DNA from 4 places in the Streptomyces sp. NPDC047042 genome. Region 4 is predicted to be linked to each of the others. Evidence: riboswitches for the same ligand, from Rfam matches in the RefSeq annotation. Region 4 holds a riboswitch; each other region holds the start of a gene.
What was found. A riboswitch is a leader RNA that binds a small molecule or an ion and turns the genes downstream of it on or off. The one in region 4 is predicted to bind cyclic di-AMP.

Region 1 (7,460 bases), on a different contig from region 4:
GGGACCTCGCTCTTGGTGGCTTCGAGCAAACCTTCCTCGACAGCCGCCAATCCGGCCTGGACATCGGCTTCGAGAGCCTGGTCCCGCACGCTCAGCCCGAACGGCCCGACGACGGTCACGAGGGATCTCCTGTCTGCTGTGTCTACTGGCGGTCACACGGTGTGTCGATAGGTCGCTGCCCTCACTCGAGTCAGCGTATCCGGTCATGTTTCGATCACCGCGAGCGCCCGCCCGTCCAGGCCGGGCGGTATCGGATCACGACCGGAATGTTTTTGATCAGTCCAAAGCATGGACATTTATAAGCACACCGCGCCCATCTCCGGCCCTTTCCGGTGACCGACACATGTCCCAAAAACCTCGAAACACCCCAAATTCACCACTCGCCCCATCGAGACCACCCCTACCCCCCACCTCGTGATTCGAGTCACGCCGTCAATCAACCCACACCCCCTCCTCCCCGCAAACTCCCCGTTCACAAAGGCAAGTTACCCCTCCACCCATCCTTTACCATTTGCCCGTTTTATTCCCAATGTGTGCACGATATGGGCAAGTCCTGCATTTCCGCCCCTTGTTCCACACGTGTGCTCTCGCATACGTTTCGCGCCACACCGGGCGGATCGCCGAATCCTGCCGCCGCCCGTAGAGCAGACCACCACCCACCCACATGTGACTCACGCAGGCAGGAGCGGGGGACCCAGGTAAGCCGCCGGTCCGGACATCGACGCCGGAGCGGCTAGGGGTGAAGCCGCGCGCCGCAGCGCGCCCGGCCGGGCATCTCCCGCCCGAACCCGACAGCTCACCTCGTAGGCGCCGGAGAGGACTCACCATGCCCGCACGAGGTCAGCACAACCGCGCGCGAACCCTTCGCCGCCCGCTCGCACTCACGCGCACACTCGCCATCACCGCGACGGCTGCCGCAGCCCTGGCCATCCCCTTCCTGACCGCGACGACGGCCTCCGCCGCCCCGTCGGCCGCGTCGTCGACGACGACGTACTACGCGAACAACCTGGACGGCTGGATCCGCGAATCGCTCGACATCATGGCGCAGAAGGGAATCCCCGGGACGTACGACGGCATCTACCGCAACATCATGCGCGAGTCGTCGGGCAACCCCTACGCCATCAACAACTGGGACTCGAACGCGGCAGCCGGCACCCCCTCCAAGGGCCTCCTCCAGGTCATCGACCCGACCTTCGCCGCGTACCACGTCGCCGGAACCTCGTTCGACCCCTACGACCCGATCGCCAACATCACCGCCGCCTGCAACTACGCGGCCGCGCGATACGGATCGATAGACAACGTGTACGGGGCCTACTAGGCCGACCGTCCCTGCCCGGGTGGGGCGGGCGTCCTCTGGGCCGGACCCACGACGCCCGCCCCACCCGGGCTCATTTCCGCCTACCCGGCCCTACTGCCGACCGACCCGTGTCGCAGCCGAGGCAGGTACCGAGGCCGATGACGGTGCCACGGCCCGTGCCCGTGCCGGTGCCGGTGCCGACCCTGGTACCGGCACTTCCCGGTCCGCCCAGTCCTCCCAGCCCTCCCAGCCCTTCCCCCGCCCGAACAACCGCTCCAGCACCACCGCGATCCCGTCGTCCTCGTTCGAGAGGGTGACCTCGTCCGCCACCGCCTTGAGCTCGGGATGGGCGTTGGCCATGGCGACACCGTGGGCCGCCCAGTCGAACATCGGGATGTCATTGGGCATGTCGCCGAAGGCGATGGTGGCGGACGAGGACAGCCCTAGATACTCGGCGGCCAACGCGAGCCCCGTCGCCTTGGTGATGCCGCATGGCTGCAGTTCGACGGTGCCGGGCCCCGACATGGTGACGGTCGCGAGCGAACCGACCGCTCCACGCGCCGCCGACGCCAACTCGTCGTCGGACAGCGACGGATGGCGAAGCAGCACCTTGCTGATGGGCGCGGCCCACAGATCGTCCCGGCGCGGCACCTGTACGGCGGGCAGCGTCGGGTGCGGCATCAGGTACCCGGGTTCGATCAGCGTGAGCCCGTCGACCCCGTCCTGATCGACGGCGGCGTACAACTGCCCGACCTCGGCCTCGATCTTGCCGAGCGCGGTCTCCGCCAGCTCCCGGTCCAGGGTCACCGACCACAGCAGGCGGTCCGCGCCGGCGTCGTACAACTGCGCTCCCTGCCCGCACACCGCGAGCCCCCCGGCACCGAGGTCGTCGAGCAACGGCCGGACTCTCGGCGCCGGGCGACCCGTCACGACCAGATGACGGGCGCCGGCGGCCGTGGCGCGCGCCAGGGCGGTCCGTGACCGGTCGGAGAGCGTGTCGTCGGCGCGCAGGAGCGTTCCGTCAAGATCCGTGGCGATAAGTGCGTATGAGGTGGGAGCGGGCATGATCCAGAGAATACGGATCGTTCGACCCCTCGGTCGCCGCCCGAACCGGACGACGTTCGCCGTCCGGGCGGCAACAGCCCCGGCACAAGGGCCAGTTCCTGCCGCGGACACCGCCCCGGGAGGCCACGATCAGCACGACAACCCGATGCGGTGAACCCCTGGTTCACAAGATCGAGCGAGGCGCCCAGCCCCCACCCGCGCCTACCCGTACCCCACCGCCACACATATCCGGCACCGAGCCTCGACGTTCCCCGGATCATCGCCGGCTCCGTGCGCAGCTCGTGCCCGAGGAGATCCATCGCGGCGGTGTCGACGCGGTGGCCGGTCGCGGCTATGACCTGGTCGGCCGACAACTCCCGCGTACGACCGCCGAGTTCGCATACGGTCAACACCGGCCGACCACCGACGAACCCCACCCGCTGCCCCCGCTGCTCCCGCCCGGAGGATCCGCGCGAGCGGTAGGGATGCGGGGAGTAGGTGAGGGCCCACAGCGACCACGCGTTGCCGAACGACGACTCGGGCCGCCCACCCGTAACCTGTGGCGCGACCACATGACCACACGAGACGACCCCCAGCCCGCGACCGCGGACGGATCCGCGCCGCACCAGCCATCCAGACGGCCACGACAACGGCCGAGCCCGACAACAGGCTTCGACTGACGACACACGAGAGCGAGGCAGTGCCCATGCCCCCCTTCGATGTCCCCGAGGGCGACCTCTTCGGCCCGCACAACCTGCCGTACGGCGTGTTCTCCCCGGCCGGCTCCACGGACCGCCGGGTCGGCGTCCGTCTCGGCGACCACGTCCTGGACGCCGGTGCGGCAGCCGCCGCGCTCGGCTCCCCCTATGTCTCCGTCCTGGCCCGTCCGACCCTCAATCCGCTTCTCGCCGCGGGCCGCACGACCTGGTCCGACATCCGGCGCGCCCTCACCGCCTGGGTCACCGTCCCGTCCCACCAGGAGACGGTCGCCCCGCTCCTGCACCCCCTGTCCTCCGTGACGCTGCACCTCCCCTTCGAGGTCGCGGACTACGTCGACTTCTACGCGTCCGAGAACCACGCCCGGAACGTCGGCCAGATCTTCCGCCCCGACGCCGCCGACTCACTGACTCCCAACTGGAAGCACCTGCCGATCGGTTACCACGGCCGCTCGGGCACGGTCGTGGTCTCTGGCACCGAGGTCGTACGTCCCTCGGGCCAGCGCAAGGCCCCCACCGACCCGGTGCCGCTCTTCGGTCCGTCGGTCCGCCTGGACATCGAGGCGGAGGTCGGCTTCGTGGTGGGCACACCGTCGCCCATGGGCAGCCCCGTGGCCCTGTCCGACTTCCGCGACCACGTCTTCGGCCTCTGCCTCCTGAACGACTGGTCCGCCCGCGACCTCCAGGCCTGGGAGTACGTCCCGCTGGGCCCGTTCCTCGGGAAGTCCTTCGCCACGTCCGTCTCGGCCTGGATCACCCCGCTGGACGCCCTGGACGATGCCCGGGTTCCGCCGCCTGCCCGGACCCACCCCCTGCTTCCCTACCTCGACGACGCCGAGGAGGAACCCGGCGGCTTCGACCTGCGTATCTCCGTCGCCGTGAACGGCCACACCATCTCCGAACCCCCTTTCTCCAGCATGTACTGGACGGCCGCCCAGCAACTCGCCCACATGACCGTCAACGGCGCTTCCCTGCGCACCGGCGACCTCTACGGCTCAGGCACGGTCAGCGGCCCCACCGAACGCGAACGCGGCTCCCTCCTCGAACTCACCTGGAACGGCAGGGACGCCATCGACCTCCCCACCGGCAAGCGCACCTTCCTGGAGGACGGCGACGAGGTCACCCTCACCGCCTGGGCCCCGGGTCCGGGCGGCACCCGCGTGGGCCTGGGCGAGGTGACGGGCACCATCACCGCGTCGAGCTGAACGATGTGGCCCGGGGGCAGCCGGGGGCCGCCGGTCTACATCCAGTCCTCCGGCTCGGGCTCCATCTCCATCTCGGGCCAGTCGTCCGGCCCTCGCTGGTCGGACTCCGGCCCGGGGCCCGTACCGCCGCCGTCGCCGTCGCCGCCCGTGGGGCTGGGCCCTGCTGCTGCCCCGGACACCGGCGCCCCGCCCAGCGCCGCCAGCGTCTTCAGCACGCCCTCCCCGTATGTGGCGAGCTTCTTCTCGCCCACTCCGCTGATTCCGCCCAGCTCCGCCACCGAGCCGGGCCAGACGCTGACGATCTCCCTGAGCGTGGCGTCATGGAAGATGACGTATGCCGGAACTCCCTGCTCACGTGCCTGTTCACCGCGCCAGGCCCGTAGTGCCTCGAACGCCGGCAGCAGGTCGGCGGGCAACTCGACCGCCGCCGCCTTCGCCTTGCGCTCACCCCGGCCGCCGCCACCGGCCGACCGCGAGGTCGCGGCCTTCTTCGGTTCCTTCCGCATCGGCACGTCCCGCTCGCGCCGCAGCACCGATCCGCTCGCCTCGGTCAGCACCAGCGTCCCGTACTCCCCCTCGACCGCGAGAAGGCCCTGGGCGAGCATCTGCCGTACGACACCGCGCCATTCGCCCTCGGCGAGTTCCTCCCCAATACCGAAGACGGAGAGCTGGTCGTGGTCGAACTGGATCACCTTCGCGGTCCGCCGGCCCAGCAGAATGTCCACGATCTGGACCGCGCCGAACTTCTGGCGCCGTTCACGCTCCAGCCGCCACACCGTCGACAGCACCTTCTGCGCGGCGACCGTGCCGTCCCAGGTCTCGGGCGGTGCCAGGCAGGTGTCGCAGTTGCCGCAGCCGCCCGGCTCCGGGTCCTGTCCGAAGTAGGCGAGCAGTTGGCTGCGTCGGCACTGCACCGTCTCGCACAGTGCCAGCATCGCGTCCAGGTGCGCGGCGGACCGGCGCCGGTGCGCCTCGTCGCCCTCGGAGCCCTGGATCAGTTTCCGCTGCTGTATGACGTCGTTCAGCCCGTACGCCATCCAGGCCGTGGACGGCAGGCCGTCGCGCCCCGCACGGCCCGTCTCCTGGTAGTAGCCCTCGACCGACTTCGGCAGGTCGAAGTGGGCGACGAACCGGACGTCGGGCTTGTCGATGCCCATCCCGAAGGCGATGGTCGCCACGACGACCAGGCCGTCCTCCCGCAGGAAGCGCGACTGGTGCGCCGCACGCGTGCCCGCGTCCAGCCCCGCGTGGTAGGGCACCGCCTCCACGCCGTTGGCCGAGAGGAACTCCGCCGTGCGTTCGACGGAGTTGCGCGAGAGGCAGTAGACGATGCCGGCGTCGCCCGCGTGCTCCTCCTTCAGGAAGGACAGCAGCTGCTTCTTGGGGTCGGCCTTGGGAACGATCCGGTACTGGATGTTGGGCCGGTCGAAGCTCGCCACGAAGTGGCGGGCGTCGGGCATGCCCAGCCGCTGGGTGATCTCCTTGTGCGTCGCCTGCGTGGCCGTGGCCGTGAGGGCGATCCGGGGGACCTCGGGCCAGCGCTCGCCCAGCAGCGACAGCGCCAGGTAGTCGGGCCGGAAGTCGTGTCCCCACTGCGAGACGCAGTGCGCCTCGTCGATGGCGAAGACAGCGATCTTCCCGCGTGAGAGCAGGTCCAGGGTCGACTCCAGGCGCAGCCGCTCCGGAGCCAGGTACAGCAGATCCAGCTCACCGGCGAGGAACTCGGCCTCCACCGCTCGCCGCTCGTCGAAGTCCTGCGTGGAGTTCACGAACCCGGCCCGCACACCGAGGGCCCGCAGCGCGTCCACCTGGTCCTGCATCAGCGCGATGAGCGGCGAGACGACGATCCCCGTACCCGGTCTGACCAGGGACGGAATCTGGTAGCAGAGCGATTTTCCGCCACCGGTCGGCATGAGGACGACGGCGTCACCGCCCGCCACCACATGGTCGATGACCGCCGCCTGCTCGCCGCGGAAGGAGTCGTACCCGAAGACCCGGTGCAGCGTGGCCAGCGCCTCGCCGTCCACTGCCCCGGCCGGTCCGGCCACCGCGCTCGCGCCCGGCTCCTCACCCGCTGCCGTCATCACACCCGACCCGCCCATCACGCTCATCGCGCTCATCGTCGTGTCCCCCGTACGTCGCGCCTCGACCACTGCGTCCACCATAGGGGCCCGCACCGACAGTCCCGGAGTTATCCACAGGCCGCCCCGCCACACCTCCCTGCCTACTTCATGAACACGCGCCGGGCCCCGGTCCCACCAGGGGGACCGGGGCCCGGCGCGATGCGAGAAACCCGCTGCTCAGCGCACGAAGACGCCCGCCTGGTTCGCCAGATCGAGGAAGTACTGCGGCGCCACACCCAGCACCACGGTGACCGCCACCCCCACCCCGATCGTCGTCATGGTCAACGGCGACGGCACGGCGACGGTGGGCCCGTCGGCCCGAGGCTCGCTGAAGAACATCAGCACGATCACCCGGATGTAGAAGAACGCGGCGATCGCCGACGAGATCACACCGACCACGACCAGCGCCCCGGCACCGCCCTCGGCCGCCGCCTTGAACACGGCGAACTTCCCGGCGAACCCGGAGGTCAGCGGAATGCCGGCGAAAGCGAGGAGGAACACCGCGAACACGGCTGCCACCAGCGGGGAGCGGCGCCCGAGTCCCGCCCACTTGGACAGGTGGGTCGCCTCCCCTCCGGCATCCCGCACCAGCGTGACCACGGCGAACGCCCCGATCGTCACGAACGAGTACGCGCCCAGATAGAACAGGACGGACGAGACCCCGTCCGGAGTCATAGCGATGACGCCGGCCAGGATGAACCCGGCGTGCGCGATGGACGAGTACGCCAGCAGCCGCTTGATGTCGGTCTGGGTGATCGCGACGATCGCGCCGCCCAGCATGGTCACGACCGCGACACCCCACATGACCGGCCGCCAGTCCCAGCGCAGGCCCGGCAGCACCACGTACAGCAGTCGCAGCAGGGCGCCGAACGCCGCCACCTTCGTCGCCGCGGCCATGAAGCCCGTCACCGGCGTGGGTGCTCCCTGGTACACGTCCGGCGTCCACATGTGGAACGGGACGGCGCCGACCTTGAAGAGCAGGCCCATGACGATCATCGCGGCGCCGATGAGCAGCAGCACGTCGTTGCCCATGGTGTCGGCGAGGGCCGGGTCGACGTTCTTGACGGTGCCGTCG
Region 2 (7,460 bases), on a different contig from region 4:
GGGGGTGACCGCGGGCGAGTTCGAGTGCCCCGACCCCACCGGCACGGCGCTGCGGCTCACGGCGCTGCTGGACGGGCTGGCCGTCCAGATGACGGCGTACGACGGGGTGTCGCGGGCGCGGGCCGAGCAGTGGGTGGACGCTGCGCTGGCTGGGGAACTGGGGTTGGAGCGGGGGGCGTTGAGCGGGTCCAGGTGAGTGATGTGGTCGTCCGCCGAGGGCTGCGCCCCCAGACCCCCCTTCGGCCTGGACGGCCTCGTCCTCAAGCGCCGGACGGGCTGGAGGTGCCCGCCCGGCGCTGAAAACCGTGCTGCAAACCGCGCTGAGAACCGCGCTCAAAGACGGAAGCGCTCACGCGACCCGGTCGATGCGGCTCTTGATGTCGTCCGGCGACAGATGCCCCTTCGCCGTCACGTAGTCCCCCGACGACTCGCCCCGCAGGCGCCGCCCGATCCACGGGACCAGGTACTCGCGGGCCCAGTGGACGTCGTCCCGGCGGATCTCCAGCGTGCCGCGCGGCGGCAGTACGGGCCACGGCTGGTCGGGGTCGGCGGGGATGTCCAGGCCGAGGACCTGCCCGGCGCGCAGCGCCACGCGCGTGTGCCCCTCCGGCGACAGATGCAGCCGGTCGCCGTCCCAGGCCCTGCGGTCCTGGATGGTCTTGAGGGACCACAGGTCGAGCACGGGACAGTTGTACCGGTCGGCGATGGCCCGCAGATGTCCGTTGTACGTGGCGATCTTGCCGCGCATGTGCTTCAGCACCGGGACGTTGCGGGTGTCGAAGCCGGTCGTCACCATGACCGTGCCGACCGCCGAGGTGAGGCCGATCACCGCTCGTTCGAAGCGCTCGGCGACCTCGTCCGGGTCGCTGCCGGGCCGGATGATGTCGTTGCCGCCCGCGCAGAAGGAGACCAGGTCCGGCGCCTGTTCCCTGGCCTGCGGAAGCTGCTCGGCCACGATCTGGTCGAGCAGCCTGCCGCGTACCGCGAGGTTCGTGTAGTCGAAGTCGCCCTCCGGGCACCGGTCCGCGAGCAGTACCGCGAACCGGTCGGCCCAGCCGACGAAGGCCCCGTCCGGGCCGGGGTCGCCGACGCCTTCGGTGAAGCTGTCCCCCACCGCCACGTACGACCCGATCACCGCTCTGCTGTCATTCTTCGAATCGTCTGCCACAACAGAGCATGATTCACCTTCCGATGTGAGCTACGCGACCGTAGGAAGGACTTGACTGGCGGTGAGATAAGCCACTCGTCAAGTATTGGTCAACCCGGAATAATGGGAAGACGCAGCTCACGGACGCTGAAGCCGGAGATCCGGAAGTGGCTCCACGTCGTGCGGAACGCGAAGTGCCCAGCCGTGTACGGCTCCGGGTCGCGGTAGTCGAAGACGAGCCGCCCGTTGTTCCACCATTGGACCGTCGAGCCGGCCGAGACGATCCGCACCCGGTGCGGTGCGTTCGGGACCAGGAGCGGCTCCGTGTAATCGTGGATCAGGGGGCGCACACCGGCCTCGCCGACGTAACGGCGCAGCCGGGTCGTGGTGTTGGTGTTGGCGCCGTAGCCGACGTAATAGGTCTTGAGGTAGTCGTACTCGGCGAGGGCGCCGCCGCGCGGGGTGGCGAAGAGGTCGTCCGGGGAGCGGACGTCGACGGCGTTCCAGAAGTTGTTCAGATCCGAGACCCGGTCGTTCACCCCGCCCGCCGAGACCGGTGTCGCCGTGTACTCGATGAGGTACGGGCCCCGCAGCCTGCGCTTGAACCAGATGGTGGCGCCGCTCGGCACGTCGACCTCCAGGATGCCTCGGGCCGCCGTGACGCTGCCGCCGTCCTGGAGTTCGACGGCCCACTGGCCGAGGCCTCGGCGGAAGTCGTCATGGGCGAGGAGGCGTCCGCACGTGGCGGCACTGGCGCTTGTTGCCGGGGCGAGCGCGGTGAGAGCCGCGCCTGCGGCGAGGGCTCCGAAGGCTCTGCGGGTGGTCGTCACGAGGCGGCTCCTTGAGGCAGAAAGCGCTTGCACGGATAGGGAGTTGACTATCACACCCGCACACGCGCGCGTGAACGCGTCGAAGGCCGGACCCGGGAAACGGGTCCGGCCTTCGACGGCTGTCCTCGCCGCGAACGTTCGTCAGCCGACGGCGACGCCCTTCGAGCGGAGGTAAGCGACCGGGTCCACGTCGGAGCCGTAGTCCGGGGTGGTGCGGATCTCGAAGTGCAGATGCGGTCCGGTGACGTTGCCGGTCGCCCCGGACAGGCCGATCTGCTGGCCCGCGGTCACGGACTGACCGGCCGAGACGGAGAGCTGGGAGAGGTGGCCGTACTGCGCGTAGTAGCCGTCGGCGAGCTTGATGACGACCTGGTTGCCGTAAGCGCCGCCCCAGCCGGCGGAGACGACCGTGCCGGCGCCGACAGCCTTGAGGGAGGTGCCGGTCGGGACGACGAAGTCGACGCCCGTGTGGTAACCGCTGGACCACATGCTGCCCGCCACGTGGTACCCGGTGCCGATGGTGGCACCGGCCACGGGGAGGTTGAAGCCGCTGGAGCTGCCGGTACCGGTACCGGTGGCCTCGGCCGCCGTCGAGTTCGCGGCCGTCGCGCTCTCGGCGGCCGGCCGGGTGGCCTCTGCCTGTGTGGACTTGGGGGAGCTCAAGGACGCTTCCGCAGAGCCCGAGTTCGAGGCGGGCGACGAGGTCGACGCGGCCTTCCTGCCGATCGTCAGCTTCAGACCGGGGTGGATCAGGCTCGGGTCGGCGCCGATGGCGGTGCGGTTGTCCGAGTAGAGCTTCTTCCAGCCGCCGGCGACGCCCTGCTCCTGGGCGATCTTCGCGAGGTAGTCGCCGGCCCGGACGGAATAGGTCCGGGACTTCTTCGCGGCCTTTTGCGACTTCGCGGAAACCGCCTCGGCCGCAATGGATTTGGCCGTCACCGAAAGGGACGACACGGACTGAGTCGCGGACTCCGCCGTGACCGCGTGGGCGCCGGTGGCTCCCAGCAGCGGAAGAGCGAGAGCCGCTCCGCCGGTTCCGGCGACGGCTATCGAGCGGGTGAAGCGCTGGGACTTCGGACGGCGGTGCTTACCCTTCGCGGGCATGGCGAATTCCTTCTCCGTCGCCTGCGAGGTGAGCTGTCGGGTGCGGACTGGAGATGTCCGGCCACGCCTGGACGTGACTTGACCCCAAGCCTGTTCCGGAGACCGGAGCAGGCGTTCTACCTGTGGGTCCCCCGCTCCTGCCGTGGTCGGGTGGTCGAGACGGGATCCGGGCGGCGGCAGGATTGGGCGTCCGTCCGGATGGGTGGCGAACGTAAGCGACCAAGACGCACGGAAACAAGCCTGGGGTTCCCTGTGTACGGGTTTTCTGTGATCCACCCCAGAATTCCCGGTCACGATCCGTGAATTATCGATCTTTCCGTCGTGTGAACACCCTTAAAAGCCGCCGAAATTACGTGCACATGACGGCGACACACGGTCACGAATATGACGCTGCTCACTCGCCCGATTCACAGGAACCCGCATTCCCAAGCGAGTTGGAATCAATACGCCATAACGGACAGAAGCATCAGATGCGACGCAAGCGGAAAACTGCCGCATCGAGGTCACCCTTGAGTCCGGTTCGCAGGCCGTGGTGCAACAACACCGCACCTCGGTGGATTTCACCCGTTTCACGGCATTCGTAGACCGCCGAGGGGTCGAGCCCGCGGAGCCGCAGCGCCGGTACCGGCTCGCCGTGGTGCTGCGCCTGGAGCCAGGCGAGGACGACGGTCTCGTCCCCGAGCATGTACTGCACCGCGCTCAGCCCGCCGGCCGGGCGCCGCAGCCGGTAGAGGTCGCCGCGCTGCACGACGGGCCGGATCTCCTTGTAGAGCCCCACCCACTCCCCGGCCTCGGCCAGCTCCTCCTCCGTCCACGTCGTGAGGTCACCGCCGACGCCGAGCACCCCGGCCATCGCACTCACGAACCGGAACCGCAATGAGCTGACCCGGCCGTTCAGCTGGGTGTTCGGGCTGTCCGTGACCCAGGCGGCCATGACCCGCGCCGGATGGATCTGGCTGAAGCCCTCCTGGATGGCGAGTCGGTCCAGCGGGTCGGTGTTGTCGGAGGTCCACACCTGGTCCGTACGGGCGAGGACACCGAGGTCGATCCTGCCGCCGCCGCCCGAGCAGGACTCGAAGGCGACGTCGGGATGGGCCGCCCGCAGCCGGTCGAGGAGGGCGTACAGCCCGTGCACATGGTCGACCCACAGACGCTGCGGGTAGTCCTCACCGGGCCAGCCGGCGTCGCTGAAGCAGCGGTTGAAGTCCCACTTCACATAGTCGATCGGGGCGCTGGAGAGCATCGCGTCGAGCTGCTCCCACAGGTACTCCCGGACATCCTCGCGGGCAAGGTTCAGTACGAGCTGGTTGCGGAACTCCGTCCGCCTGCGTCCCTGCTGGAACTGCACCCAGTCGGGGTGCGCGCGGTACAGGTCGCTGTCCGGGTTGACCATCTCGGGCTCGACCCAGATGCCGAACTGCATCCCCAAGGCGTGCACGTACTCGGCCAGCGGCCTCAGCCCCGACGGGAAGCGGTCCGGGTTAGGCGTCCAGTCGCCGAGGCCGGCCCGGTCGCTGGTGCGGGCGCCGAACCAGCCGTCGTCCACGACGAACAGCTCGACGCCGATCGCGGCGGCCCGCCGGGCCAGTGTCCCCTGCTGCTCCTCGGAGATGTCGAACTCGGTGGCCTCCCACGAGTTGTAGAGCACGGGCCGGTCCTGGTCCGCGCCCGGTACGACGAACGCGCGCTGGTACGCGTGCCACGCCCGGCTCGCCCCACCGTGCCCGGAGTCGGTCCACAGCCCCGCGAAGACGGGCGTGGTGAAGGACTCGCCCGCCGCCAGGCGCAGCAGGCCCGAGTCGTCGTATCCGGCGCCCCCGGTGACCTGCACGCGCGCGTCGGGCAGCTGGGCGACGGCGATCCGCCACGACCCCGACCAGCCGAGCGCGCAGGCGTAGACCTCGCCGCGTTCCTCGGTCGCGTCGGTGTCGAGCGCCACCCAGGGCAGATGCTGGTGCCCGGTGTGGCCACGCCGGCTGCCGATGACCTTCTCACCGTAGGTGAGCTCGGTCCTCACCAGCCGGGACTCGGCGGCCCAGCGTCCGTGCAGCTGGGAGAGGCGCCAGCCCTCGCGGTCGGGGAGCGTCCAGGTGGCGGAGTCGGCGCGCAGCAGCTCCAGCGGGCCGGTCGCGTCGGTCGCGTCGTGGGTGAGGGTCACCCAGCGCTCGATCACGTCGTGGCGCATCCGGTAGTGCAGCGTGATCGCCAGCCCGGCATCGCGGAATCGCAGCCGCAGTTCGTCCCCGTCGGCGCCGGTCTCGGTCTCGGTCTCGTACGCCTCGAACCGCCATTCGGTGCCCCGGCGCTCCTCGGTCCGCACGGACAGCGCGGGCCGTACGAAGCGGGGGCCGCCCTCGACCGGGTACTCCTCACGGCCGTCGAGCGGGGACTCGAAGGGCCAGTAGTCCGGCAGCGGCCGCACGGCGAGCGCCTCCGCGTCGGCGAGGGCGATCCGCGGGCCCCAGTGCAGATGCAGCAGTTCGTCGTCCTCGGTGAGATGGACGGCGTAACTGCTCGTGGGCCCCGAGAGAAGCCACGTACGACCGGTGTCGGCAATTTCCAGCATCATGTCCCCACAGATTCGAACAGGCGCGCTCAAGCATCAACATCATCAGGGCCACGGCGTCCGACGGCAACGCCTGTGGAAAACTCCTGGGCCTGCTCACCCGTGTCGTATCGTCGAAGCGCGCCCGTCGACGAGCAGCGTCCGCGGGGCGGTGTGGGAGGGGAGCACTCGTGACGCAGCAGGTCCCGTCGACCGAGCCCGAGCTGGGCGGCGTACGAAACTTCCGTGACGTGGGCGGACTGCCCACCGTCGACGGTCGGCGGGTGGCGCCCGGACGGCTGTTCCGCAGTGGTCATCTCGCCCACGCGACCGACGAGGACGCGCTGTTTCTCGGCTCCCTGGGGCTGCACACGATCTTCGACTTCCGCAACTCGGCGGACATCAAGCTGGAGGGCCCTGACGTCGAGCTGCCGGGCGTGCGCAACGTGAACATCCCGCTGTCCGACCCGGCGCACGGGGCGGAGTTCTGGAAGATGGTCCGGGACGGCGATCTCGACGAACTGCGCAGCCTCCTGGCCGACGGCAAGGGCGAGCAGCGGATGATCGACTCCTACCGCGAGATCATCAGGGACCGCACGGCCGAGCACTCCCGGTTGCTGCACGCGCTGGCCGAGGACAGTGTCCCGGCCCTGATGCACTGTGCGGCGGGCAAGGACCGGGCGGGCCTGTCCATCGCGGTGACGCTGCTCGCCGTCGGGGTGGAGCGCGATGCCATCGTCGCCGACTACATGGAGTCGGACGCGCTGCACCGGCGCTACAAGGTGCGCCGCAACGGCGCCGCCGCCAAGGCCTACAGCCCCGAGGTACTGGAGCTGCTCAACCCGCTCTTCGGCACCCGCCCGGAGTATCTGACCTCGGCCATCCGGACGGTCGAGGAGACCTGGGGCAGTGTCGACGCCTACCTGGAGCAGGGCCTGGGTGTCACTCCGGAAACGCGGGAGCGGCTGCGCGAGCGGTTCCTCGACTGAACCGGTTGCCCACCGCCGGCCTCTACTGTTTCGTGCCCACCTCGAACAGCAGGTAGATGAAGCCGGCGAAGAGATGTCCGACCGCGATGTAGATGATCAGCCGGACCCACAGGGCCCGGGGGAACCGCTCTTCCATGTCCTTCATGACGTGACTCCGGTGGTCGGGCCGAGGCAGAGGGCCGTGGTGGGGCTCTGCAGCAGGGTGTGGACGAAGAGCAGGTCGGTGCCGGCGCGGCCGTCGGCGGCGAGGCGGTGCGGGGTCAGCGAGTCGAAATGCGCGCTGTCGCCGGGCTCGAGGACATGCGCGGCGTCGCCGAGGCTCAGCCGCAACCGGCCCTTGAGGACGTACAGCCACTCCTCGCCGGGGTGGACGCGCACGATGTCGCCCTGGGCGCCGTGCGGCACATGGACACGCAGGGCCTGCATTCCCCGTCCGGAAGCGCCGGCCTGCCAGTACGACCAGCCGCCCGCGGCCGTCGGCTCCATGTCGGCGGCGCGCACGATGGCGTCCCGGTCGGCGACGGTCTCACCGAGCAGCTCCGAAACCGTCGTACCGTAGATACGCGCGAGCCCGAGCAGCATCGGCAGGGAGGGCTGGCGTTGTCCGGTCTCCAGGCGGGAGAGGTGGGCGGGCGACAGCCCGGCGGCCCGGGCCGCGGCCTCCAGGGTGAGGGAGGCCCGACGGCGCAGCGCCCGCAGCTGTGGTGCGACGACGGGCAGGTCCTCGACCGGCCCGCCCTCTTCGGGGAGGCTCATGCCCCCATTCAGCCGCACGTTTACCTCTGAGGCAAATTCCTTGCCTCAGAGGCAAAAGACGCGCGACCCTCCTACCTGTTCGCCACCGC
Region 3 (7,460 bases), on a different contig from region 4:
GGCGGCGACACGGGTCATGGTCAGTCCATTCCAGCCCGCCCGACGTTCGAGGACGAGCACGTTCAGCGGTCGATTCCAGCCCGCCCGGCATGTGAGGACGAGCACGGCAGCGGCCCATACCAGCCCGCCCGGCGTTCGAGGACGAGCACGTTCAGCGGCCCATACCAGCCCGCCCGGCGTTCGAGGACGAGCACGTTCAGCGGCCCATACCAGCCCGCCCGGCGCTTGAGGACGAGCACGGCACCGGCCCATTCCAGCCCGTCCGGCGTTTGAGGACGAGCGCGGCAGCGCGAAAGGGGGGTCTGGGGGCGCAGCCCCCAGGAAGGGATGGGACGGGTAGGGGCGGCGGGGGCGAAACTCACTCCCCCGACACCACACACGCCCCCTTCGCCCACCACTCCGGCAGCATCGCGATCGCCTCGTCCCCGAGAGGATTCACCCCCGGCCCGGCGGCCAGAGAGTGCGCCACCAGCACATGCAGGCACTTCACCCGGTCCGGCATCCCACCCGCGCTCGGAAACCCGGTCAGCACCTCGATCTCGTCCCGGCGCCGAATGTAGTCCTCGTGCGCGGCCCGGTACGACGCGGCCAGCTCGGGATCCGTCGCCAGCCGTTCCGTCATCTCCTTCATCACGCCGTTCGCCTCCAGCGTGCCGATCGCCGAATTGGCGCGCGGGCACGTCAGGTAGTACGTCGTGGGGAAGGGCGTGCCGTCCGGCAGCCGAGGCGCCGTCTCGACGACGTCCGGCTGCCCGCAGGGGCACCGGTGCGCGATGGCGCGCAGCCCGCGCGGGGGGCGGCCCAGCTGCTCCTTGAATGCCTCGACGTCCGCGTCGGTCGGCTCGGTGCGCGGGGTGGAGGGCGGGGGCGTGTCCATACCTGTCTTCTCTGTTCCGTTCACTTCACTGGTGGGCGGCATCGGCCTTGTCCACGCCGTCCCAGACGTTCGCGTACCAGGGGCGGTCGGCCGCGCCCAGGTCGACGCGCGACTGCTTCGCCGCGTCCGGGTCGATCACGACGTAACCGGTCTCGCCCGGCATCACATAGTGCAGCCGCTGCCGGATCTGCTGTTCCGCGTACGCGTCGTCCTGCCAGCGTGCCTTCAGGTCGCGGAGTTGTTCGACCCGCCGGCTGGCCTGGTCGCGTTCGCGCTCCATCTCGGCGATGTCGGCGCGCTGGGAGACGTACTGCCTTATCGGGTAGGCGAGGGCGACGACCAGCGTGCACAGGACCAGGGCGAGCAGGGCCGCCCGGCCGGTCAGACGGGAGCGGCGGGCCTGGCGCTTGGTCTGCGAACGGTAGACGCGGGCCGCCGTCTGCTCGCCGAGCAGCTTGATCCTGGTCGCGGTGGAGAACCGGTCCCGGTCCTTCACGGCCATGTTCCCGCCTCCCGTTCACACGCGCGTACGTCCCCGCACACGGTACGGGACCGCGTACGGGGACGTACGTACGACGCTGCCTAAGCCTCTGCGGCCACGGACGCCACGGCCGCCACGGCCGCTCAGCCCTTGAAGCGCGGGAAGGCGCTGCGGCCGGCGTACACCGCCGCGTCGTCGAGGATCTCCTCGATGCGCAGGAGCTGGTTGTACTTGGCGACGCGGTCCGAGCGGGCCGGGGCGCCGGTCTTGATCTGGCCGCAGTTCACGGCGACGGCGAGGTCGGCGATGGTGACGTCCTCGGTCTCGCCGGAGCGGTGGGACATCATGCACTTGAAGCCGTTGCGCTGGGCCAGCTCGACGGCGTCCAGGGTCTCGGTCAGCGAGCCGATCTGGTTGACCTTGACGAGCAGGGCGTTCGCGGAGCCCTCCTCGATGCCACGGGCGAGGCGCTCCGGGTTGGTGACGAAGAGGTCGTCGCCGACGATCTGGACCTTGTCGCCCAGCTTGCCGGTGATGGTCTTCCAGCCGTCCCAGTCGTCCTCGTACAGCGGGTCCTCGATGGAGATGAGCGGGTACGCGGAGACGAGCTCCTCGTAGTACTCGGTCATCTCGGCGGCCGTGCGGGACTTGCCCTCGAACTCGTACTTGCCGTCCTTGTAGAACTCGGACGCGGCGACGTCGAGCGCCAGGCCGATCTGCTCGCCGGGCACGTAACCGGCCTGCTTGATGGCCTCGATGATGAGGTCGAGCGCGGCGCGGTTGGACTCGAGGTTCGGGGCGAAGCCGCCCTCGTCGCCGAGACCGGTGGACAGGCCCTTGGTCTTCAGCACCTTCTTGAGGGTGTGGTAGATCTCCGCACCCCAGCGCAGCGCCTCGGAGAAGGACTCCGCGCCGATCGGGGCGATCATGAACTCCTGGATGTCGACGTTGGAGTCCGCGTGGGAGCCGCCGTTGAGGATGTTCATCATCGGAACGGGCAGCAGGTGCGCGTTCGGGCCGCCGAGGTAGCGGAACAGGGGCAGATCGCTGGCCTCGGACGCGGCGTGGGCGACGGCGAGGGAGACGCCGAGGATGGCGTTGGCGCCGAGGGAGCCCTTGTTGTCGGTGGCGTCCAGGTCGAACATGGCCTGGTCGATCAGGCGCTGCTCGGTGGCGTCGTAGCCGACGAGCTCCGGGCCGATCTGCTCGATGACGGCGAGGACGGCCTTCTCGACACCCTTGCCGAGGTAGCGGTTGGGGTCACCGTCGCGCAGCTCGATGGCCTCGAAGGCACCGGTGGAGGCGCCGGACGGGACGGCGGCACGACCGGTGCTGCCGTCATCGAGGCCGACCTCGACCTCGACGGTGGGGTTGCCTCGCGAGTCGAGGATTTCCCGGGCTACGACGACGTCGATGGACGGCACGAGCATCTCCTTATGGAATGTGACGCGGGGTACGCGGGGCTGCTGGGCCTCGCGAGTACGGGGCCGCGGCGGCTCCGCGATGATGAGCCTAACCGGCTCCGGGCGATCGGCCAGCCGTCCGACCACCCCCTGGACGGAACATGGACGGAACCGAGGGTAAACATTGTTCCCCCTGGGAACAAAAAGCCCCGCCCCGGTGCGTACGGGGGAGAACGCACCGGGGCGGGGAGCCCGTGGGGGACGGGGGTGGCCCTCACGAGGCCCTCACAATGAAGGGCACGGGCGTGAGAGCCCTGCGGTTCACCTTCTCACCGGCCGCTTTCCGAACCGCTTGGGGGAGGTGTCGGAGCCGGTGCGGGTGACCGGGATCAGCCGAGGTGCAGCTGCTGGCCCGGGTAGATGAAGTCGGCGTCGTCGATGATGTCCTTGTTCAGCTGGAACAGCTTCTGCCAGCCGCCCTTGACGTCGTGCGCCTCGGCGATCGCGCTGAGGGTGTCGCCCTTGACGACCTTGTACTCGCCGTCGCCCTTCTTGACCTTCTTGCCGGTCGGGGTGGTGACGGTCTTCTTCGCGGCGGGCCGATCCTGCGAACGGGAGGCCTGCTGGTTGTCGGTGGAGCGGGTGGCGGTCTCACCGGAGTTGCTGGAGCCGCTGTTGCTGCTGTTGCTGTTGCTGCTGGACGAGTTGTCGCCCGTACCGGCGCCCGTGTTGCCGCTCGCACCGCCGTCGTACGCGGCGCTGGACAGGCCCACGCCGCAGACCGGCCAGGCGCCCTTGCCCTGGCCCGCGAGGACCTTCTCGGCGATCTCGATCTGCTGGGCCTTGGAGGCCTGGTTGGCGGTGGACGCGTACGCCGTGCCGCCGTACGCGGCCCAGGTCGAGGCGGAGAACTGCAGACCGCCGTAGTAGCCGTTGCCGGTGTTGATGGACCAGTTGCCGCCGGACTCGCACTGGGCGACGGCGTCCCACTCGGCGGAGGTGGCGGCGGAGGCGGAGCCGGCCGCGAGCAGCGGAGCGGCGACGGCGGCACCGGTCACGCCGGCGATGGCGACGGCGCGGCTGGCCTTGGACGGACGACGGTGCTTGCCCTTGCCGGAAAACAGCATGAAAGATCCCCTCACCGACGCCTGCGAGGTGAGCTGTCGGGTTCGGGCCGGTTGAGTTGCCCGGCCGTACGCCCCTGTCGGGCGGCGTACGGCTTCACCCCGAGCCGCTCCGGACAACTGCCCGGTGCGGCGCCTACCTTGGGTCCCCCGCTCCTGCCTACGGCGCTTGACAGCGACGACTGTTCCCGTGCGGCCGGTGGCAGGATTCGGCGTTGCGACCGACGGGGCCCACTGTGGCGGGCGATGACGACCGTAAACAGCTGATCCTCTGAAATACAAAGACGATCAGGGCTTCTGAGATCTATCTCTCACCGCATCCATAACGGACATTCAGCTCGAATCGTGACGCGAACTCCGCCTACTTTTGCACCGGTTCGACACCGACAGCGAGGGTCTGACCGGGGAGGATGTGATTGGGATCAGTGCCGACGGTGTTCTCGTTCTCGGCGAAGAGCCCGGACCATCCGTCGGCGAGGTCAAGGGATTCGGCGATGCTCCAGAGGGTGTCTCCGGTACGCACGGTGTACGACCCCTCGGCGTCACCACGGTGACGCCCGGTGCCGGGAGTGGTCAGGCTGCCGCTGCCGTCGATCCCGATTCCCACGAACTGCTGGGAGTTGTCCGACTCTTTCCCATTTGTCGCATCTGTGGATGAACTCTCACCTTCCTGCCCCTCGCCCGTACCGGCCGACGGCGAGGAAGGGACCGGCGAGGCGGCCGGGGCGACCGAGTCACCCGAGTCGGCCCCGTCGGCGGCGTCGGCCGCAGCCGCGGACGGCGAGGGGGACTGGGAGGACCCGGAGGGCTTTGCGGAGCCCGAGGAGTCGCCGGAGGCCGCGGAGTCGTCGCCAGGGGACCCGGAGGGCGTGGGCGCCCCCGACGAGGAGGAGGACGAGGCAGAGGAGTCTGCGGACGAAGAGCCGGCGGACGAAGAGTCTGCGGAAGAGCCTGCGGACGAAGACGAGGAGGAACTGGAAGAAGTACCCAGCCCCAGCCCCAGCCCCGACTCGGTCGCCGTACCCGGCCCCGAGGTGTCGTCCTCGGTCCCACTCCCGGCCACCCCGGTGTCGACGTCGGCCGGGCTGGTGTCCTTGCCGAGTCCGGACAGCACCGCACAGGCCTCCCAGGCCCCGGCCCCCTGGTCGGCGAGTATCTTCTCGCCGACGGAGATCTGCTGCGAACGGCTGGCCTGGTCGGCGCTCGGGGCGAAGGCGAGGCCGCCGTACTTCTCCCAGTCCGTCTGGGTCAACTGGAGCCCGCCGTAGAACCCGTTGCCGGGGTTGTCACTCCAGGAGCCGCCGCTCTCGCATTCCGCGACCCTGTCCCAGGTGGCACCGCTGGCCGCGCTGGCGCCGCTCGCGGCGAGCAGCGGAAGGGCCATGGCGGAGCCGGTCACGCCGGCCGCGACCAGCAGAGCCGGGGCCTGACGGGGGCGACGGTGACGACCGTTCCCGGAGAGCATGCGGTGGCCTTTCGCGAGACAGTGGGGACAGCGCGACGAATACTGCGGGGGCGTCGCACTAGTGCTCGAACGTATCGGCAGACGATCAGTTGTCACAAGTTCATGCCGCGCAGATCACGTGAAGATCACATTGTTGACGGGGCGTCACCTTGCCGTGACCTGCTACCGCGCCGACTACCGCGCCGCCTACGAAATCCCGCCCGATTCGGTCGTCGGCGTGAACTCGACGGGCAGGGTGCGCAGTCCACGCATGATGAGCCCGCCCCGCCATCTCAACTCGGCCGGATCCACGGCGAGTTGCAGGTCGGGGAGGCGGGTGAGGAGGGTGGCGAGGGCGCTGCGCCCCTCCAGCCGGGCGAGCGGTGCGCCGAGGCAGTAGTGGATTCCGTGCCCGTACCCGAGGTGCTGGTTGTCCCGGCGGCCGAGGTCAAGGGTGTCGGGGTCGGCGAACCGCGCCGGGTCCCGGTTCGCGGCGGCGAGTACGACGAGGACGGGATCGCCGGTCGCGATGTCCTGCCCGCCGATGCTGAGCGGCCGGGTGGCGAAGCGCCAGGTGGCCAGCTCGACGGGGCCGTCGTAGCGCAGGAGTTCCTCGATGCCGGTTTCGAGGAGGGAGGAGTCCTCGACGGCGAGGGCGGCCTGGAGACGGGCGCGCTGCTCGGGGTGGGCGAGGAGGGTGTGGACCCCGTTGCCGATCAAGTTCACGGTGGTCTCAAAACCGGCGAACAGAATGATGAACGCCATCGCGGCGACCTCGTTCTCGCTGAGGTGCTCACCCTGGTCCGAGGCCCGGATGAGCCCGGAGACGAGGTCCTCGCCGGGTTCGGGCACGTCGGACAGCGCCTCGCGCTTGCGGTGGATCAGCTCGGCGAGATAGCCCCGCATCTTCTTGACCGACCGGGCGACCCCGCCCCGGGGCCCTCCCCCGTGCCGGATCATCATCCCGGCCCAGTCCCGGAAGTCGTCCTGGTCCTCGCGGGGTACGCCCAGCAGGTCGCAGATCGCGTAGATGGGCAGCGGGAACGCGAACTCGTGGATGAGGTCGGCGGAGCCGCGTGCAGCGAACCGGTCGATGAGATCGTCGGTGAGTTCCTGGAGGCGGGGCGCGAACTCGGCGACCCGGCGCGGGGTGAACGCCTTGGCGACGAGTCTGCGCAACCTGGTGTGGTCCGGCGGATCGATGTTGAGCAGATGCGTCATCAACTCGGCCTTGCGCTCGCCGGGGATACCGGTCTTGCCCTTGGCGTGCGCGGGTTCGTCGTGATGGGCGGGGTTCTTGGACAGCCGCGGGTCGGCGAGGGCCTGCTTGGCGTCCCCGTACCGCGTGACCAACCACGCCTCGACCCCGCTGGGCAGCTTCGTCCGGTGGACCGGGGCGTGCTCACGGAGCCAGGCGTAGGCGGGGTAGGGGTCGGTGGCGAACTCCCAGGTGAAGAGTTCGGGGGCGGGGGGTGCGGGCGGGGGTGGGGGCGAGGGCAGGTGCGGGGGCGAGGAGGGCGGCTGGTTGGTCACTCGGTGACGGTAGCCGTCGGGGCCACCCCCTCCTTCACCCGCACCGCGTCCCGGTAGGCCCGCGCGGCGGCCCGCAACGCCGCCTCCGGGTCCACGCCCTCGCGTTCCGCCCGTACCGCCATGTGCAGGAGCTCGTAGCCGATGCCCTCGCCCTGCGGCAGCGGGACGTCCAGGCCAGCCGTGTGGACCCGGGAGGCGAGTTTCGCGGCCAGTGCGAGGCCCGGCTGGCCCAGGGGCACGCCGTCCGTCACCGACTCCCGCTGCTTCTCTATCGCCTTGGTGCGCAGCCAGTGCTCCTTGACGTCCTCCGGGGTGGACGCCGTCGCGTCGCCGAAGACGTGCGGGTGGCGGTGGATCAGCTTGGTGACGATGCCGGCCGCCACGTCGTCGATCGAGAAGGGGGCCTCGCCGTCCTCCTCCTCGTTCGCGTCCTCGGCGATGCGGGCGTGGAAGACGACCTGGAGCAGGACGTCCCCCAGTTCCTCGCGCAGTTCGTCGCGGTCGCCGTCCTCGATGGCCTCGACGAGTTCGTACGCCTCCTCGATGCCGTACTTCGCCAGGCCCTGGTGGGTCTGGCGGGAGGACCAGGGGCACTCCA
Region 4 (7,460 bases):
TCGTGCGTTCGCACGGACTGCGACTCGTCGTCTCGGCGGTCGCCGAGCTCGAGTCGGGCAACCTCGACGCGGCATGCGAGCAGGGCGTACGGGCGGTGGAGGTCGCGGGGCGCATCTCCTCGGCGCGCACCACCGAGTACGTGAAGGATCTTCTGCACCGGCTCGAGCCGTACGGCGACGAGCCGCGGGTGGTGGAGCTGCGCGAGCGGGCCCGGCCGCTGCTGATGACCCCGGCGTGAGCGACAAGCCCCGCTTCCTGCGTTTGAAGTGACTGTCAGTGGCGCAGTGCACTATGAAAGCAGGAGGTGGGGCGCGGTGGAGCTGTCGCGTGGGTTCGCTTACGACTGTGACGTGCTGGTGATCGGTGGGGGGATCGTCGGCCTGTCGACGGCGTACGCGATCACGCGTGCCGCGCCGGGCACGCGCGTGACCGTGCTGGAGAAGGAGCCGGGCCCGGCCCGCCACCAGACGGGCCGCAACAGCGGGGTGATCCACAGCGGGATCTACTACCGACCGGGCTCGCTCAAGGCACGCTACGCGGTGCGGGGCGCCGCCGAGATGGTCAAGTTCTGCGCGGAGTACGACATCCCGCACGCCGTCACCGGCAAGCTGATCGTCGCCACGGAGCGGGAGGAGCTGCCCCGGCTGCACGCCCTGGTGCAGAGAGGGCGGGAGAACGGCATTCCCGTGCGGGAACTGGGCCCCTCCCAGATCCAGGAGTACGAGCCGGAGGTGCGGGGCCTCGCCGGCATACACGTGGGGACGACGGGGATCTGCGACTACGTGGCCGTCGCCCGGCAGCTCGCCGAGTCCTCCGGGGCGGAGATCCGGTACGGGGCCGAGGTCGTCCGGATCGACCGGCGCCCCGAGCTCGGGGTGGCCGTGCGGACGGCGGGGCCGGGGGGCGGCGAGGTCGTCCGGGGGCGGGTGCTGGTCAACTGCGCCGGGCTGTACTGCGACGAGGTGGCACGGCTGACCGGCGACGATCCCGGGATGCGGATCGTGCCGTTCCGGGGCGAGTACTTCACGCTGGCGCGGCCCGAGCTGGTGCGGGGGCTGGTGTATCCGGTGCCGGATCCGGCGTTCCCGTTCCTCGGGGTGCATCTCACCCGGGGAATCGACGGGGGTGTCCACATCGGGCCCAATGCCGTGCCGGCGCTGGCCCGCGAGGGGTACGGGTGGGGGACCGTGCGGATGCGGGAGCTGGGGGCGACGGTGGCGTGGCCCGGGTCGTGGCGGATCGCGGCGCGGCACTGGCGGTACGGGGGTGGGGAGCTGCGGCGGTCGGTGTCGAAGCGGGCGTTCGCGCGGGCGGTGCGGAGGTTGTTGCCTGTGGTGGCCGAGGGGGATCTGGTGCCTGCGGCGGCGGGGGTTCGGGCGCAGGCGGTGCTTCGGGACGGGACGTTGGTGGACGACTTTCTGATCCGGGAGGGGGCGCGGGCGGTGCATGTGCTGAATGCGCCGTCGCCGGCTGCGACGGCTTCGTTGCCTATCGGGCGGGAGGTGGCTCGGCGGGCGTTGGCTGTGCTGGGTGGGTGAGCAGGGGGTGTTTCTCGCCCCCGCCGCCCCTACCCGTCCCATCCCTTCCTGGGGGCTGCCGCCCCCAGACCCCCGCTTCGGCCTGAACGGCCTCGTCCTCAAACGCCGGACGGGCTGAAGGGGGTGCCGGCCTGGGCTGTATAGCGACGGTGAACGGGTGGGTGGGTGGGAAACCAGGGGTGGGGTGCGGCCGCGTGCGCTGTGAGCGCCGGACGGGCTGAAGAGCAGCGGTAAAATCGGCGGCACTATGTCTGACTCCCCCGACTCCCCCGCCCCCCTCCGGGCCCAGCGTGCTCCCCGGTTTCCCGGTGGGCCGCAGGCCGATCCCGCCGGGTCGCATTACGAGCGGCGGATCCGGAGCTTTCAGCCCCGGCGCAGCCGGGTCACCACCGGGCAGGGTGACGCCCTGCGGCGGCTGTGGCCCAAGTGGGGGCTCGACATCGACGGGCGCCCCCTCCGGCTCGGCGAGCTGTTCGGGGACGATCAGCCCGTCGTACTCGAGATCGGGTTCGGGATGGGGGAGGCCACCGCGAGGATGGCCGCCGACGATCCCCGTACGAACGTTCTCGCCGCCGACGTGCACACCCCGGGCCAGGGCAACCTGCTCAACCTCGCCGACCAGTACGGGCTGACCAACCTCCGGGTCGCCAACGGTGACGCCATCATCCTGCTCCGCGAGATGCTCGCCCCCGACTCGCTCGACGGTCTGCGCGTGTACTTCCCGGACCCCTGGCCCAAGAAGCGGCACCACAAGCGGCGGCTGATCCAGGCCGAGTTCCTCGACCTCGTCGCCGGCCGGCTGCGCCCCGGCGCGCTCGTGCACTGCGCGACCGACTGGGAGCCGTACGCCGAGCAGATGCTCGAGGTGCTCGAGGCGCACCCCGAGTTCGAGAACACCCAGGCCGGGGGCGGTTACGCGCCACGTCCGGAGTTCCGGCCGCTGACCCGTTTCGAGGGCCAGGGACTGGAGAAGGGACATGTCGTGAACGACCTGCTCTTCCGCCGCGTAGAGCACTCGTAGCGCACTCGTAGAGCACTCGTAGAACACGCATTCAGCTCGTCTGGCTCACTCGCGCCGAGCACTCGTTAGGGTCGATGCCGTGGCCATCTTTCCGCCGTATCCGACGCAGCCCAGCAGCCCCACTGACGCTCCCGTCGGTGGGGCGCTGCGGCACGCTCACTGGTGGCAGCGGAGCTGGGTGCGTTACGGCGCCCTCATCAGCCTGCTCGCGCTCTCCGGGCTCGTCATCCTCGCCCTGGTCCGCGAGCAGACCGGCACCGAGGGGTTCCTGGTCGGGCTCGGGCTCGCCGTACTGCCCGTGCCGTTGCTCGTCGCCGCGTTCCGGTGGCTGGACCGGGTCGAGCCGGGGCCCTGGCGCAACCTGCTCTTCGCGTTCGCCTGGGGCGCCTGCGCGGCGGCCCTGATAGCGATCGTCGCCAACAGCTTCGCGACGCGGTGGATAGCGACCGCCACGGCCGACCCGTCCGGCGCGGACACCCTCGGGGCGACCGTCATAGCGCCCATAGTCGAGGAGTCGGCGAAGGCCGCCGCCATCCTGCTCATCTACCTCTTCCGGCGGCGTGACTTCACCGGGATCGTCGACGGTGTCGTGATCGCCGGGATCACCGCCACCGGCTTCGCCTTCACCGAGAACATCCTCTACCTCGGCACCGCGTTCGGCACCGACCAGCTCACCGGGGACACCGGTATCGCGTCGGTCACCGCGGCGACCTTCTTCGTGCGCGTCGTCATGTCGCCGTTCGCGCACCCCCTGTTCACGGTCCTCACCGGCATCGGTTTCGGGATCTCCGCGCGCTCGGGCGAGCGTCAGCGCGTCCGCCGGGTGCTGCTGCCGCTGACCGGGCTGTTGCTCGCGATGAGCATGCACGCCCTGTGGAACGGCTCGTCGACGTTCGGCGAGTTCGGCTTCATCGCGGTGTACGCCGCGTTCATGCTGCCCGCCTTCGGGCTGCTGACCTGGCTGGTCATCTGGACACGCCAGCGCGAACTGCGTACCGTGCGCGCCGAGTTGCCGGCGTACGCGCTGGCCGGCTGGCTGACCCCGGGCGAGCCGTACGCCCTCGGCTCGATGCGCGCCCGCCGCCTGGCCCGCGAGTACGCCCGCCACCACCTGGGCAGACCGGCGGGGCGCGCGGTGGCGCAGTACGAGGCGTACGCCACCTCGCTCGCGTTCCTGCGTCACCGGGGGCGCCTGGGCCGCGCGGGCGCCGACTTCGTCGTACGGGAGCAGGAGCTGCTGGGCGAGCTGTGGCAGCGCAGGGCGGTGGCCCGCCCGGCCCTGGACCACGCGGCGCGCGCCATCGCACCGGCGCCGGTGCACGTACCGCCGCAGGCCGCCTGGCCGGCGTACGGCCAGCAGCCGTACGCCCAGCAACAGCCGTACGGGCCCCAGGGGTACGGGCAGCAGGGGCACGGGCCCCAGGGGTACGGGCAGCAGCCGTACGGGCCGGCGAGCCCGTACCCGGCCTACAACCCGTACCGCTCCTAGACCTTCACCTCTTCACAGCACCACACCGGTACTTACGCCGAAGCCGCCGTCAAGGTCGCGAGTTCCGCCTCCGTCAGTTCCAGGTCCGCGACCGCGAGCAGCGGCGGGAGCTGGTCGGCCGTGCGGGCGGACGCGATCGGGGCCGCCACCGTGGGCTGGGCGGCGAGCCACGCCAGGGCGACCGTGGCGACCTCCGCGCCATGTGCCTCGGCGACGGAGTCCAGCGCGGCCAGGACCTTCCGGCCGCGCTCCGACTCCAGGTGCTGGGCGGCACCCTGGGCACGCCGGCTGTCGACCGTCGTACCGGCGCGGTACTTGCCCGTGAGGAAGCCGGAGGCCAGCGCATAGTAGGGGACGGCGGCGAGGCCCGTACGGGAGGCGATGTCGAGTCGCGGGCCCTCGTAGGTGTCGCGCGAGACCAGGTTGTAGTGGGGCTGGATGGCCACGTACTTGGCCAGGCCCTCACGGTCGGAGAAGTCGAGGGAGGCCTGGAGCCGCTCGGGCGAGATGTTGGAGACGGCGATGTGCCGCACCTTGCCCGCGGTCACCAGTTCGTCGAGGGCGCCGATGATCTCCTCGACGGGCACCTCGGGCTGGTCGAAGTGCGTGAAGTACAGGTCGATGTGGTCGGTGTCGAGGCGGCGCAGGGAGGCGTCGGCGGCGGCCTTGATGTTGGCGCCCGAGAGGCCGGGGAAGTCGGGGTGCTGGCTGACCTTCGTGGCGACCACGATGTCCTCGCGGTTGCCGCGCTTCTTCAGCCACTTGCCGATGAGGGTCTCGGACTCGCCGCCCTTGTTGCCGTCGGCCCACGCCGAGTAGACGTCGGCGGTGTCGACGAAGTTACCGCCGGCCGCCGCGTAGGCGTCGAGCACCTCGAAGGAGGCCGCCTCGTCGGCGGTCCAGCCGAAAACGTTGCCGCCGAGGGCGAGCGGGAAGACCTCTAGGTCCGATGATCCGAGCTTACGAAGAACAGTCATGTTCGTCGTCAACGCCCGCGGCGGAGATGGTGATTCCGATCCGTTCACGAAGGTCGTGTGAACAGTCGTATGAACAGTCGTGTGAACAACAGAACGCCGGTAGCCATGACGTCGGTTGCGAACGTCAGGACTACCGGCGGAAAACCGGGGAACGCGTCCCTTACGGGTTGAGGCCCATGCTGCGCAGCCAGGCCATCGGGTCGATGCCCGCGCTGTCCGTGCTGCTGGTGTGCACCTCCAGGTGGAGGTGGGCCCCGGTGACGTTGCCGGTGGCGCCGACGCGGCCGATGACGTCACCCGTGGCGACCTTCTGGCCGACGGTGACGTTGATCGAGGACTGGTGGGCGTACCACAGCTCGGTGCCGTCATCGAGGGTGAGGATGGTGCGGTAGCCGAACGAGCCGCTCCAGCCCGCCTCGGTGATCGTGCCGCTGTGGATGGCCTTGAGCGGCGTGCCGGTGGGCGCGGCGAAGTCGAGGCCGGTGTGGTAGCCGGAGGACCACAGCGCGCCGGCCTGGCCGAACGTCGAGGTGATCGTGTACGAGGAGGTCGGCAGCGTGTACTGCTTGGCGAGCTCGGCGAGGCGCGCGGCCTCCCGCTTCGCCTCCGCGGCTTCCGCGGCCGCCTTCTTCGCGGCGGCGGCCTTCTCGGCGGCCTCGCGCTTCACCTTGGCCGCCTCGGCGGCGGCCTTCTTCGCGGCGGCGTCCTCGGCGGCCTGCTGGACCTTGGCCTCGGCCTGGTCCTTCTGCTGCTCGGCCTGGAGGATGATGCGGGCCCGCAGGGCCTCGCCGGCGTCGCTGGTGCCCTGCTCGGTCTCCTCGGTGGTGACGCCGACGCTGCTGAGCGCGGTGGCGGAGCCCTGGGGCTCGTCGTCCGAGTCGTCGTTCGTGAAGGGCGAGCCGACCGAGGGCAGATCGGGGATGGAGATGGAGACCGGCGGCTTGCCGGTCTGCGCGGTGGCCATGCCGGCCCCGCCGACAGCGGCTATGACGCCGACGCCGAGAACGGTGGAGCTGCGGGCGAGCCCTCCGCGCTGCTTGCCGACGCGGTGCCGGCCGCGAACAGGTCGGGTGGAGTCCGCGGTGGGATTCCACTCCTCCCAGGGGCCCTCGTCGATACGGCGACCGCCGAAACCGAAGGTCGGGATCTTGCCGTCCTCGGTCTCGCCGCTGCGCTGGCTCGGCATGAACGGGGCCTCGGGGGCAGCCGGGTTTGACGCCACGTGGGCGTGCTCCTTTCCTTCCTTCTCGCCTACCGGGTTAGCTGACGGGTTCGGAGCAGGAAGGTCTCCTACGCGCGTATACCTGCCGTGTTGCCACGGAGGCGGACGAGCGATTCACCCCAAGTTGGTGGTTCCCCGGTTCCCTTGCGGGATTCGGCGCGTGCGCACGGAGCCGACTCTTGTGACGGCTGGGACAACCGCGCTGCGTTATCGAACGTTAATAGACCTGGACACCTGATTCCAAGCTGTTCCCGTTGATCGTTAACCCTTTTCCGGAGGACTTTCCGGGTCACCACCGGTGAAAATCGGGCGAGTTGACCCGGCCGATGTGACCAGTCAGTAGGCCGTCGCCCGCGCGCGGGGTGACCTGGGGGGACGAGCCGGGAGCGGTCGGGCCGTAAAAACGACTCAGGGCCGGAAACCAGAAGAACTGGTTTCCGGCCCTGGGCCTTCAGTAGCGGGGACAGGATTTGAACCTGCGACCTCTGGGTTATGAGCCCAGCGAGCTACCGAGCTGCTCCACCCCGCGTCGATGAACACAACTATACGCCATCCGCGCGGCCCCGATCACCACGTTTGATCGTCAGCCCGGCAGATGGGCGTTGGGAGCCTTGGCCCGCTCCTCGTACTCGGGCAGTACGACGACGTCGACGCCCTCCCCCGTGAGCAGCCCGGTCCCGTCCGCCGCGACCACGAAGGTGTCCGGTTCACGCCAGGCGGTCACCACCCGGCGTACGCCCGCGTCGAGGATCAGCCGGGCGCAGGGCGCGGGCCGGGAGGCCCGGCGGGCGCAGGGTTCCAGGCTGCTGTAGACGGTGGCCGTCCGAAGCCGGGGGTCGGCCGGGGCGAGCTTCGCGAGGGCCGCCTCCTCCGCGTGCACGACCGGGTCGCCGCCCTCGCGGGAGTGGCCGCGCGCCAGTTCCGTACCGTCGGCGGCGACCACCACCGCACCCACGCTGAACGCCGTGTCCGACGGCGGACAACGCTCCGCCAGTTCGCACGCCAGTGCCAGCCAGTGCCGGTCGGCGGCGGAGACGGCCGGGCCGGCGCCGGGTGCGGTGGGCTCGTACCGCATGAGGACGACGTCCTCGATTTGGCGGGTCTCGGTCAGCCGGAGCCGGCCACCCTGGTAGGCGCCGGGGCCGAAGAGGCGGGGGGCGTCGGGGTCGCCGACGAAGAGGGGCGCGAGGACGAGCTGGAGTTCGTCGGCGA

Region 1: it holds a riboswitch for cyclic di-AMP, as region 4 does, so the genes downstream of both, ABZ855_RS03075 (transglycosylase SLT domain-containing protein) here and ABZ855_RS32605 (M23 family metallopeptidase) in region 4, are expected to answer to the same signal.
Region 2: it holds a riboswitch for cyclic di-AMP, as region 4 does, so the genes downstream of both, ABZ855_RS06955 (peptidoglycan DD-metalloendopeptidase family protein) here and ABZ855_RS32605 (M23 family metallopeptidase) in region 4, are expected to answer to the same signal.
Region 3: it holds a riboswitch for cyclic di-AMP, as region 4 does, so the genes downstream of both, ABZ855_RS21205 (transglycosylase family protein) here and ABZ855_RS32605 (M23 family metallopeptidase) in region 4, are expected to answer to the same signal.

What each region holds. Positions count from the first base shown of each region.
Region 1 is NZ_JBEYVP010000002.1:258,397-265,856, reverse strand. It holds gene ABZ855_RS03080 (polyprenyl synthetase family protein) at 1-119, opposite strand, end outside; cyclic di-AMP (ydaO/yuaA leader) riboswitch at 658-823, shown strand; gene ABZ855_RS03075 (transglycosylase SLT domain-containing protein) at 827-1,318, shown strand; partial or broken gene ABZ855_RS03070 (HAD family hydrolase) at 1,562-2,362, opposite strand; gene fahA (fumarylacetoacetase) at 3,048-4,262, shown strand; gene recQ (DNA helicase RecQ) at 4,298-6,427, opposite strand; gene nuoN (NADH-quinone oxidoreductase subunit NuoN) at 6,563-7,460, opposite strand, start outside.
Region 2 is NZ_JBEYVP010000005.1:123,037-130,496, forward strand. It holds gene ABZ855_RS06940 (TetR/AcrR family transcriptional regulator) at 1-196, shown strand, start outside; gene ABZ855_RS06945 (SGNH/GDSL hydrolase family protein) at 350-1,135, opposite strand; gene ABZ855_RS06950 (DUF6250 domain-containing protein) at 1,258-1,977, opposite strand; gene ABZ855_RS06955 (peptidoglycan DD-metalloendopeptidase family protein) at 2,119-3,081, opposite strand; cyclic di-AMP (ydaO/yuaA leader) riboswitch at 3,085-3,244, opposite strand; gene ABZ855_RS06960 (alpha-galactosidase) at 3,548-5,647, opposite strand; gene ABZ855_RS06965 (tyrosine-protein phosphatase) at 5,818-6,615, shown strand; gene ABZ855_RS06970 (DUF6126 family protein) at 6,638-6,760, opposite strand; gene ABZ855_RS06975 (XRE family transcriptional regulator) at 6,757-7,371, opposite strand; gene ABZ855_RS06980 (aspartate aminotransferase family protein) at 7,443-7,460, opposite strand, start outside.
Region 3 is NZ_JBEYVP010000017.1:104,385-111,844, forward strand. It holds gene ABZ855_RS21180 (Ppx/GppA phosphatase family protein) at 1-18, opposite strand, end outside; gene ABZ855_RS21185 (hypothetical protein) at 63-239, opposite strand; gene ABZ855_RS21190 (DUF501 domain-containing protein) at 359-877, opposite strand; gene ABZ855_RS21195 (septum formation initiator family protein) at 903-1,379, opposite strand; gene eno (phosphopyruvate hydratase) at 1,502-2,782, opposite strand; gene ABZ855_RS21205 (transglycosylase family protein) at 3,151-3,888, opposite strand; cyclic di-AMP (ydaO/yuaA leader) riboswitch at 3,892-4,063, opposite strand; gene ABZ855_RS21210 (transglycosylase family protein) at 4,247-5,350, opposite strand; gene ABZ855_RS21215 (cytochrome P450) at 5,537-6,829, opposite strand; gene ABZ855_RS21220 (nucleoside triphosphate pyrophosphohydrolase) at 6,859-7,460, opposite strand, start outside.
Region 4 is NZ_JBEYVP010000031.1:119,865-127,324, reverse strand. It holds gene ABZ855_RS32630 (MFS transporter) at 1-239, shown strand, start outside; gene lhgO (L-2-hydroxyglutarate oxidase) at 322-1,539, shown strand; gene trmB (tRNA (guanosine(46)-N7)-methyltransferase TrmB) at 1,787-2,560, shown strand; gene ABZ855_RS32615 (PrsW family intramembrane metalloprotease) at 2,640-4,049, shown strand; gene ABZ855_RS32610 (aldo/keto reductase) at 4,082-5,026, opposite strand; gene ABZ855_RS32605 (M23 family metallopeptidase) at 5,187-6,248, opposite strand; cyclic di-AMP (ydaO/yuaA leader) riboswitch at 6,260-6,417, opposite strand; tRNA gene ABZ855_RS32600 (tRNA-Met) at 6,704-6,777, opposite strand; gene ABZ855_RS32595 (dihydrofolate reductase family protein) at 6,832-7,460, opposite strand, start outside.